DNA from 2 places in the Streptomyces siamensis genome. Region 1 is predicted to be linked to the other one. Evidence: predicted binding sites of a transcription regulator. Region 1 holds the regulator's gene; the other holds the start of a gene.
What was found. Region 1 encodes HrcA, which represses chaperone genes, less so after heat shock. Its sites were predicted from a motif close to TTNGCACTCNGNNNNNCNGAGTGCNAA; they were not measured.
Positions count from the first base shown of each region.

Region 2: a site for HrcA is predicted at 2,688-2,714, ahead of groL (chaperonin GroEL). Genes of this name have one in related genera too.

Region 1 is NZ_BAABKB010000002.1:646,959-652,221, forward strand. Features, by position in the region: gene ABEB03_RS05520 (DUF3097 domain-containing protein) at 1-623, opposite strand, end outside; gene ABEB03_RS05525 (MBL fold metallo-hydrolase) at 669-1,403, opposite strand; gene hrcA (heat-inducible transcriptional repressor HrcA) at 1,574-2,593, shown strand; gene dnaJ (molecular chaperone DnaJ) at 2,594-3,730, shown strand; gene ABEB03_RS05540 (nitronate monooxygenase) at 3,852-4,985, shown strand; gene ABEB03_RS05545 (16S rRNA (uracil(1498)-N(3))-methyltransferase) at 4,982-5,263, shown strand, end outside.
Region 2 is NZ_BAABKB010000005.1:246,457-251,719, reverse strand. Features, by position in the region: SAM riboswitch class I at 72-230, shown strand; gene thrC (threonine synthase) at 248-1,534, shown strand; gene ABEB03_RS12885 (MoaD/ThiS family protein) at 1,531-1,806, shown strand; gene ABEB03_RS12880 (cold-shock protein) at 2,301-2,507, shown strand; gene groL (chaperonin GroEL) at 2,843-4,465, shown strand; gene ABEB03_RS12870 (NADH:flavin oxidoreductase) at 4,732-5,263, shown strand, end outside.

The sequences.
Region 1 (5,263 bases):
CAGCCCGCGATGCCCACGGCCGACGGTTTCACGGCCTCCCAGATGTCGATGTACGGGTGGCCGAGCACCAGGGCGTGGTCGCTGGTGACCGCCTCGGCGATGCGGGACTCCTTCGTGCCGGGCACCAGGTGGTCGACCAGGACGCCCAGCCGGGCGTCGGGGCCGGGACCGAAGTCCTCGACGATGGAGGGGAGGTCGTCGACGCCCTCCAGATACTCGACGACGACGCCCTCGATGCGCAGGTCGTCGCCCCACACCTTCTCGACGAGCTCGGCGTCGTGGCGGCCCTCCACGTAGATGCGGCCCGCGCGGGCGACCCGGGCCCGCGCACCGGGCACGGCCACCGAACCGGACGCCGTGCGGGACGGACGTGCCGGCGCCGACGACGGCCGTACGAGCGTCACCACCCGCCCCTCCAGCAGGAAGCCGCGCGGCTCCAGCGGGAACACCCGGTGCTTGCCGAAGCGGTCCTCCAGGGTGACCGTGCCCGCCTCGCAGCGGATCACGGCACCGCAGAATCCGGTACCGGGCTCCTCGACCACCAGACCGGGGTCCGCCGCGACCTCCGGTACGGGCTTGGGCTTCTTCCACGGCGGAGTCAGGTCCGGAGAGTACTGGCGCATTCGGATGACGATAGGAGAAGCGGCGGGGCGGTGCGGGGGAGATCGCTACGACACGCCGAAACGCGCCGCCAGCGCGTCCCGCTGGGCGCGCACGAACGCCGCGTCCACCGTCGCTCCGTGACCGGGCACGTACACCGCGTCCTCGCCGCCCAGGTCGAGCAGCCGGTCCAGGGCGGCCGGCCAGTGTGAGGGGATCGCGTCGGGACCGGCCTGGGGTTCGCCCGACTCCTCCACCAGATCCCCGCAGAAGACGGTCTCCGGTCCGCCCGGCCCGCCGGGGACCAGGACCGCCAGATCGTGCGCGGTGTGTCCCGGGCCCACGTTCGCCAGCAGGACCTGGACGCCGCCGAGGTCGAGCGTCCACTCGCCGGACACCGCGTGCCGGGGGTGCACCAGAAGGTCCGCCGCCTCGGCCGCCGCACTCGGTCCGAGGCCGTTGCGCACCGCGTCCGCGCGCAGTTCCTCACGCCCGTCGGCGAGGACGGCGTCCAGCCCGACCGCCCCGAACACCTCCACCCCCGAGAACGCGGCCGCCCCGAAGACGTGGTCGAAGTGCGGGTGCGTGAGTGCGAGGTGCGTCACCCTGCGACCGGGCCCGAGCAGCCGCAGCGCCTCGGCGCGCAGCCGCGCGCCCTCACCGAGGCTCGACCCCGCGTCGATCACGAGCGCGGCGTCCGCGCCCACCACGAGCCCGACGGTGCAGTCCCAGACCGGAAGCCGCCGTCGTCCGACCCGGGGTGTCACCCTTTCCCACCCCGGCTCTTCCCAAGTCACGCTCATACGGAGACGCTAGCCGTGCGGACGTGGTGAGCACGACATCGCAGGCCGGCCCTTGCCCGGGCCGTACCTCACAGCCGTACACTGGGCCGGGGAACGCTGGCACTCGCGTGCGCTGAGTGCCAGGCCAGGGGCCACGAAGACCACGGAGCCGACTTCTGGAGGTGTGCGCGATGCTCAGTGAACGCAGGCTCGAAGTGCTGCGCGCCATCGTCCAGGACTACGTGGGCACCGAGGAGCCGGTCGGTTCCAAGGCACTCACCGAGCGGCACCGGCTCGGCGTCTCGCCCGCGACCGTGCGCAACGACATGGCGGCGCTGGAGGACGAGGGGTACATCGCCCAGCCGCACACCAGTGCCGGGCGCATCCCCACGGACAAGGGCTACCGGCTGTTCGTCGACAAGCTGGCCGGGGTCAAGCCGATGACGGCACCCGAGCGGCGGGCCATCCAGAACTTCCTCGACGGCGCCGTCGACCTCGACGACGTCGTGGCCCGGACCGTGCGGCTGCTCGCGCAGCTCACCCGGCAGGTCGCCGTCGTGCAGTACCCGTCCCTGACCCGCTCCACCGTGCGGCACGTGGAGCTCCTGTCGCTCGCCCCGGCGCGCGTCATGCTCGTGCTGATCACGGACACCGGGCGGGTCGAACAGCGCATGATCGACTGCCCCGCGCCGTTCGGCGAGACGTCGCTCGCGGACCTGCGGGCGCGGCTCAACAGCCGGGTCGCGGGCCGCCGCTTCGCGGACGTCCCGCAGCTGGTGCAGGATCTTCCGGAGGCGTTCGAGGAGCCCGAGGACCGCGGTACGGTCGCCACGGTGCTCTCCACCCTCCTGGAGACACTCGTCGAGGAGACCGAGGAGCGGCTGATGATCGGCGGCACCGCCAATCTCACCCGCTTCGGACATGACTTCCCTCTCACCATCCGGCCGGTGCTCGAAGCGCTGGAGGAGCAGGTCGTGCTCCTCAAGTTGCTTGGTGAGGCGAAGGATTCGGGCATGACCGTGCGGATCGGTCACGAGAACGCCCATGAGGGACTCAACTCCACGTCCGTGGTCTCCGTCGGCTACGGTTCGGGCGGCGAGGCAGTAGCCAAACTCGGCGTGGTCGGCCCGACCCGCATGGATTACCCGGGAACGATGGGAGCGGTACGAGCGGTGGCACGGTACGTCGGACAGATCCTGGCGGAGTCGTAAGTGGCCACGGACTACTACGCCGTGCTCGGCGTGCGCCGCGACGCTTCCCAGGACGAGATCAAGAAGGCGTTCCGGAGGCTCGCGCGCGAGCTACATCCGGACGTCAACCCCGATCCGAAGACGCAGGAGCGGTTCAAGGAGATCAACGCCGCCTACGAGGTGTTGTCGGACCCGCAGAAGAAGCAGGTCTACGACCTCGGCGGCGACCCGCTGTCCCAGGCGGGCGGCGGTGGCGCGGGTGGCTTCGGCGCCGGCGGCTTCGGGAACTTCTCGGACATCATGGACGCCTTCTTCGGCACGGCGTCGCAGCGCGGACCGCGCTCGCGCACCCGCCGGGGCCAGGACGCCATGATCCGTCTGGAGATCGAGCTGGACGAGGCGGCCTTCGGCACCACGAAGGACATCCAGGTCGACACGGCCGTCGTCTGCACCACCTGCAACGGCGAGGGCGCCGCACCGGGCACCTCCGCGCAGACCTGCGACATGTGCCGCGGCCGTGGTGAGGTCTCCCAGGTCACCCGGTCCTTCCTGGGCCAGGTCATGACCTCCCGCCCCTGCCCGCAGTGTCAGGGCTTCGGCACCGTCGTCCCGACCCCGTGCCCCGAGTGCGCGGGCGACGGCCGGGTCCGCTCCCGTCGCACCCTCACGGTGAAGATCCCGGCCGGTGTCGACAACGGCACCCGGATCCAGCTCGCGGGCGAGGGCGAGGTCGGCCCCGGCGGCGGCCCCGCCGGCGACCTGTACGTGGAGATCCACGAACTGCCGCACAACGTCTTCCAGCGGCGCGGCGACGACCTGCACTGCACGGTCACCATCCCGATGACCGCGGCGTCCCTCGGCACGAAGGTGCCGCTGGAGACGCTCGACGGCCTGGAGGAGGTCGACATCCGTCCGGGCACGCAGTCCGGGCAGTCGATCCCGCTGCACGGGCGGGGCGTCACGCACCTGCGCGGCGGCGGGCGCGGCGACCTGATCGTGCATGTCGAGGTCACCACGCCGACCAAGCTCGACCCCGAGCAGGAGCGACTGCTGCGCGAACTGGCGAAGCTGCGTGGCGAGGAGCGGCCCACCGGGCAGTTCCAGCCCGGCCAGCAGGGTCTGTTCTCGCGTCTGAAGGACGCGTTCAACGGCCGCTGACACGACCGTCGAAGCCGGGACCGGAGCCGCGGAGGGCGCTGACCAGGTGCCCTTCCGGCCGGTCCCGGACAGGCGGAAGGGTGGATTCGGACTTGTACGGAGGACGTGACAACATGCGGTCATGTCCTCCGCGCTGACCGATCTCTTCCCACTGCCGATCGTGCAGGCCCCCATGGCGGGCGGCGTCTCCGTGCCGCAGCTCGCGGCGGCAGTGTCCGAGGCCGGCGGACTCGGTTTCCTGGCCGCCGGGTACAAGACCGCCGACGGCATGTACCAGGAGATCAAGCAGCTGCGCGGACTCACGGCCCAGCCCTTCGGCGTGAACCTCTTCATGCCGCAGCCCGAGTACGCGGACCGGTCGGCCGTCGAGGTGTACGCCAACCAGCTCGCCGGTGAGGCCGCCTGGTACGAGACCGAGCTCGGCGACCCGGACAGCGGCCGCGACGACGGCTACGACGCCAAGCTCGCCGTCCTCCTCGACAACCCGGTGCCGGTGGTCTCCTTCCACTTCGGCTGCCCCGCCCCCGAGGTCCTGGAGTCCCTCGCCCGCGTCGGCACCCTCACCCTGATCGCCGCGACCACGGCCGACGAGGCCCTGGCGGTGCAGCGGGCGGGCGCCGACGCCGTCGTCGTGCAGGGCGTCGAGGCGGGCGGCCACCAGGGCACCCACCGCGACAACCCGGAGACGGACGGCACCGGCATCGGCCTGCTCTCGCTGATCGCGCAGGTCCGCGAGACCGTGCGGATCCCGATCGTCGCGGCCGGCGGCATCATGCGCGGCAGTCAGATCGCCGCCGCCCTCGCGGCCGGCGCGAGCGCCGCCCAGCTCGGCACCGCGTTCCTCGCCACCCACGAGTCCGGCGCGAACGCCGTGCACAAGCAGGCGCTGACCAACCCGCTCTACGTCCGTACGGAGCTGACGCGGGCGTTCTCCGGCCGCCCCGCGCGCGGACTCGTCAACCGGTTCCTGCGCGAGCACGGGCCGTACGCGCCCGCCGCCTACCCCGAGGTCCACCATCTGACCTCGCCGCTGCGCAAGGCGGCTGCCCGGGCGGGCGACGCGCAGGGCATGGCGCTGTGGGCCGGACAGGGCCACCGCATGGCGCGGGAGCTGCCCGCCGCACGGCTGGTGGAGGTGCTGAGCGCCGAACTCGCCGCCGCCCGGACAGCGTTGTCGGCGGCGCACGGGCTGTCGGGCCTGCCGGGCCCCGACACGTCGGCGTTCCCGGACGAGGAAGCGGGTGCGGGACGATGACGGCACCGGTGTTCGTGGTCGAACACTTCGACGCGGGCGGCGACGGACGCTACGTCCTCGACGGCCCCGAGGGCCGGCACGCCGTCTCGGTGAAGCGGCTGCGCCCCGGAGAGGACGTCGTCCTCACCGACGGGGCCGGACGCTACGCGGAGTGCGTGGTGCTCGACACCGAGGGCAAGGACCGGCTGGTCGTCCGGATGGACTCGGTCGCCGAGGAGCCCGCGGAGGAGCCGCGCATCACCGTCGTACAGGCCCTCCCCAAGGGCGACCGGGGCGAA
Region 2 (5,263 bases), on a different contig from region 1:
CAACGCGGGTGACCATCGCATGTCCTGGATCGTCGGCGCGTAAGCAGTTCAATAGTCAAACAATCAAATACCGCTCATCCAGAGGGGCAGAGGGATACGGCCCGATGAAGCCCCGGCAACCCTCCAGCCGGTCTCGTACCGATCGACGTCTCGATCGCACCGCGAGGCTCCCGGCTTGGGAAGGTGCCAAATCCGTCTCACGGCGAGATGCGTCGTGAGGAAGATGAGGAGAAAGGGCCTCGCCTCCATGGCTGCGCAGACAGTTGCAACCACCACGAACTCCGTCGACCTCGGTCCCGCCGCCGCCCTCTCGTGCCGGGAGTGCGGCCACCGCGTGCCCCTCGGCCCGGTCTTCGCCTGCGAGGAGTGTTTCGGCCCGCTGGAGATCGCGTACGACTACTCGGCCTACGACACCGAGGAACTCCGCAAGCGCATCGAAGCGGGCCCCGCGAACATCTGGCGCTACGCGCCCCTGCTGCCCGTCCCCGCGGACGTCGCCGAGAAGCCGAACATCAACCCCGGCTGGACCAAGCTCGTCAAGGCCGACAACCTCGCCCGCGAACTGGGCGTGACCGGCGGCCTGTACGTGAAGGACGACTCCGGCAACCCGACGCACTCCTTCAAGGACCGCGTCGTCGCGCAGGCCCTGGAGGCCGCCCGCGCCTTCGGCTTCACCACCCTGTCCTGCTCCTCCACCGGCAACCTCGCCGGCGCCGTCGGCGCCGCCGCGGCCCGCGCCGGCTTCCGCTCCTGCGTGTTCATCCCGCACGACCTGGAGCAGGGCAAGGTCGTCATGGCCGCGGTCTACGGCGGCGAACTCGTCGGCATCCAGGGCAACTACGACGACGTGAACCGCTTCTGCTCCGAGCTGATCGGCGACCCGGCCGGCGAGGGCTGGGGCTTCGTCAACGTCAACCTGCGCCCGTACTACGCGGAGGGCTCCAAGACCCTCGCCTACGAGATCTGCGAGCAGCTCGGCTGGAAGCTCCCGGACCAGCTGGTCGTCCCGATCGCCTCCGGCTCCCAGCTCACGAAGATCGACAAGGGTCTCCAGGAGCTGATCAAGCTCGGCCTCGTCGAGGACAAGCCGTACAAGATCTTCGGCGCCCAGGCCGAGGGCTGCTCGCCGGTCTCCGTCGCCTACAAGGCCGGGCAGGACGTCGTCCGCCCGCAGAAGCCGGACACCATCGCCAAGTCGCTGGCCATCGGCAACCCGGCCGACGGTCCGTACGTGCTCGACATCGCGCGGCGCACCGGCGGTGCGGTGGAGGACGTGAACGACGAGCAGATCGTCGACGCGATCAAGCTGCTGGCGCGCACCGAGGGCATCTTCGCGGAGACGGCCGGTGGTGTGACCGTCGGCGTCACCCGCAAGCTGATCGAGAACGGTCTGCTCGACCCGGCCCTGACCACGGTCGTGCTGAACACCGGCGACGGCCTCAAGACCCTGGACGCGGTGGCCTCGGACACCGGCCTGACCGCGACCATCCGCCCGAACCTGGACTCCTTCCGAGAGGCTGGCCTCGCATCATGAGCGTCAACGTCCGCATCCCCACCATCCTGCGCACCTACACCGGCGGCCTGGCCGAGGTGAGCGCCGAGGGCGCGACCCTCGCCGAGGTCATCGCCGACCTGGAGAAGAACCACACGGGCATCTCCGCGCGCGTCCTGGACGACCAGGGCAAGCTGCGCCGCTTCGTCAACGTCTATGTCAACGACGACGACGTGCGGTTCGAGCAGGGTCTCGAGACGGCGACGCCTGACGGTGCGGGCGTGTCGATCATCCCGGCCGTCGCCGGAGGCTGACCCCCGAGCGGTGACATGCCGGCCTGGGCGCGAGGCCCGCGGACGGACGTCACCGAGAGTGAGATCGTTACCGAGGGTAATGCCCATCACCGAGAGTTCATCGAATTGCCCCCTCCGTGAGAGAAACGGAGGGGGCAATTCTGCATGGTTGAGCACGGTACAGTTGGGGAACCCGCTTGGCATTTCATGCCGGACGCATATGAGTACCTGTGCGGCACCCGACAAGAAGTAGCCAAAGTGCCCCGCCTTTTTGAGCCGTTTATGGCATTTACGGGGCCCGACTTGCCCTGAATCTTCGCACATTCTCCGCATATTCCCGATCGGCCGTGCCCAGAATTCTCGTCCGATTGACCTGTTGCAGACGGCAGTTGGGCAGATACATTCAGCCGCGGTCGACGCGTTCCGGCGCACACCCCCAACCGTTGGGGGGTGAGGTCTGACCCGGATCCGCGAAGTGTGGATCTGTGCAAGGGCCAGTAATAGGGGAGTTAGGCATGGCTCAGGGCACCGTCAAGTGGTTCAACGCGGAGAAGGGGTACGGCTTCATCGCGGTCGACGGTGGTGCGGATGTATTCGTCCACTACAGCGCGATTCAGATGGACGGCTACCGCACCCTTGAAGAGGGCCAGCGGGTCGAGTTCGAGATCTCGCAGGGTCAGAAGGGGCCGCAGGCGGACATGGTCCGTTTGGCTGCCGGCTGAAGCACGCGCCGACTGATTGTTCGACGTGACGAAGGGCTCGTATCCCCATGGGGTACGGGCCCTTCGGTCTGTCCGCGGCGCGGGGGCCGTCCCGTGGTCCGCTCCCGTGCGCCCCTGTGTTCACCTGGGGATCCGCTGGAGCCGCTTGCACTCGACAGGGGCGAGTGCTAATCATTGGCGTTAGCACTCTGAAGGTGAGAGTGACAACGAAGGACCGGGTCGGTGAGGCCCGCAGGCCGGGTGGGGCAAGGAACCACGAGGCATGCAGGCCGTCCGTCGCGGGCGCCAGCGCGGTCCTGTGAGCTTTCCACCCCAGTCCGGGAGGACCACTTCACATGGCCAAGATCATCGCGTTCGACGAGGAGGCACGGCGCGGCCTTGAGCGCGGTATGAACCAGCTCGCCGACGCCGTCAAGGTGACCCTCGGCCCCAAGGGCCGCAACGTCGTCCTTGAGAAGAAGTGGGGCGCCCCCACGATCACCAACGATGGTGTGTCCATCGCCAAGGAGATCGAGCTGGAGGACCCGTACGAGAAGATCGGCGCCGAGCTGGTCAAGGAAGTCGCGAAGAAGACCGACGACGTCGCCGGTGACGGTACGACGACCGCGACCGTCCTCGCCCAGGCCCTGGTCCGCGAGGGCCTGCGCAACGTCGCCGCCGGCGCCAACCCGATGGCCCTCAAGCGCGGCATCGAGAAGGCCGTCGAGGCCGTCTCCGGTGCGCTGCTCGAGCAGGCGAAGGATGTCGAGACCAAGGAGCAGATCGCTTCCACGGCCTCCATCTCCGCCGCCGACACCCAGATCGGCGAGCTCATCGCCGAGGCGATGGACAAGGTCGGCAAGGAAGGCGTCATCACCGTCGAGGAGTCCCAGACCTTCGGTCTGGAGCTGGAGCTCACCGAGGGTATGCGCTTCGACAAGGGCTACATCTCGGCGTACTTCGCCACCGACATGGAGCGTATGGAGGCCGTCCTCGACGACCCGTACATCCTGATCGCCAACTCGAAGATCAGCAACGTCAAGGACCTGCTGCCGCTCCTCGAGAAGGTCATGCAGTCCGGCAAGCCGCTGCTGATCATCGCCGAGGACGTCGAGGGCGAGGCCCTGTCGACCCTGGTCGTCAACAAGATCCGTGGCACCTTCAAGTCCGTCGCCGTCAAGGCTCCGGGCTTCGGTGACCGCCGCAAGGCCATGCTCGGCGACATCGCCATCCTCACGGGCGGCGAGGTCATCTCCGAGGAGGTCGGCCTCAAGCTGGAGAACGCGGGTCTGGACCTGCTGGGCCGTGCCCGCAAGGTCGTCATCACCAAGGACGAGACCACGATCGTCGACGGCGCCGGCTCTGCCGACCAGGTCGCCGGCCGGGTCAACCAGATCCGTGCCGAGATCGAGAACTCCGACTCGGACTACGACCGCGAGAAGCTCCAGGAGCGTCTGGCGAAGCTGGCCGGCGGCGTGGCCGTCATCAAGGCCGGTGCCGCCACCGAGGTCGAGCTCAAGGAGCGCAAGCACCGCATCGAGGACGCCGTTCGCAACGCGAAGGCGGCCGTCGAGGAGGGCATCGTCGCCGGTGGTGGCGTGGCCCTGCTCCAGGCCTCCCAGGTGTTCGAGAAGCTGGAGCTCGACGGTGACGAGGCGACCGGCGCCAACGCCGTGAAGCTCGCGCTGGAGGCCCCGCTCAAGCAGATCGCCGTCAACGGCGGCCTCGAGGGCGGCGTCGTCGTCGAGAAGGTGCGCAACCTGGCCGTCGGCCACGGTCTGAACGCCGCGACCGGCGAGTACGTCGACATGATCGCCGAGGGCATCATCGACCCGGCGAAGGTGACCCGCTCTGCCCTGCAGAACGCCGCCTCCATCGCCGCGCTGTTCCTCACCACCGAGGCCGTCATCGCCGACAAGCCGGAGAAGGCCGCCGCGGCCGCTCCGGGCGGCATGCCGGGCGGTGACATGGACTTCTGATCGACCCCGGTCGATCACCGTCCTTCGTTCCGAGGGCGGCACCCTTTCAAGGGTGCCGCCCTCGGGCGTTTTCGGGTGCGCGGTCCGGCTGTGTCCCCGCCTGAGCGTGGTCGGGATCACAGGTGTCGTGCGGGCGCGGCGGAATGCGGGGCCGGGGTTCGCGGGTTGTCGTGGAGGGGTGGTTGATGCATGTGCACATACCACCCGGAATGTCCCGCTCGGCGTCAGAGTGACGCCTCTCCGACCCCACCCGAGGAGACCGCTCCGTGAGCGACACCGCCGCCTCCCGCGCCGCAGAGATCCTGTCCCGGCCCGTTTCCCTGAACGGGCTGACCGTCCCCAACCGGATCGTGATGGCCCCGATGACCCGCATGTTCTCCCCCGGTGGAATCCCGGGCGAGGACGTCATCGGCTACTACGCCCGCCGCGCCGCCGCGGGCGTCGGCCTCATCGTCACCGAGGGCACCTACGTGGGCCACGACTCGGCCGGGCAGAGCGACCGGGTGCCGCGCTTCCACGGTGCGGAGCAGCTGGAGGGCTGGACGAAGGTCGCCGACGCCGTGCACGCGGCGGGCGGCACGATCGTGCCCCAGCTGTGGCACATCGGCATGGTCCGCAACGCGGGCGAGCCGCCGTTCGCCGACGCCCCCGCGGTCGGTCCCTCCGGACTCACCTCGGCCGGCGCGGACGTCACCGGCAAGGCCATGACCCAGCAGGACCTCGACGACGTCGTCGAGGCGTTCGCCGAGTCCGCCGCCGCCGCGGAGCGCATCGGCTTCGACGGCGTCGAACTGCACG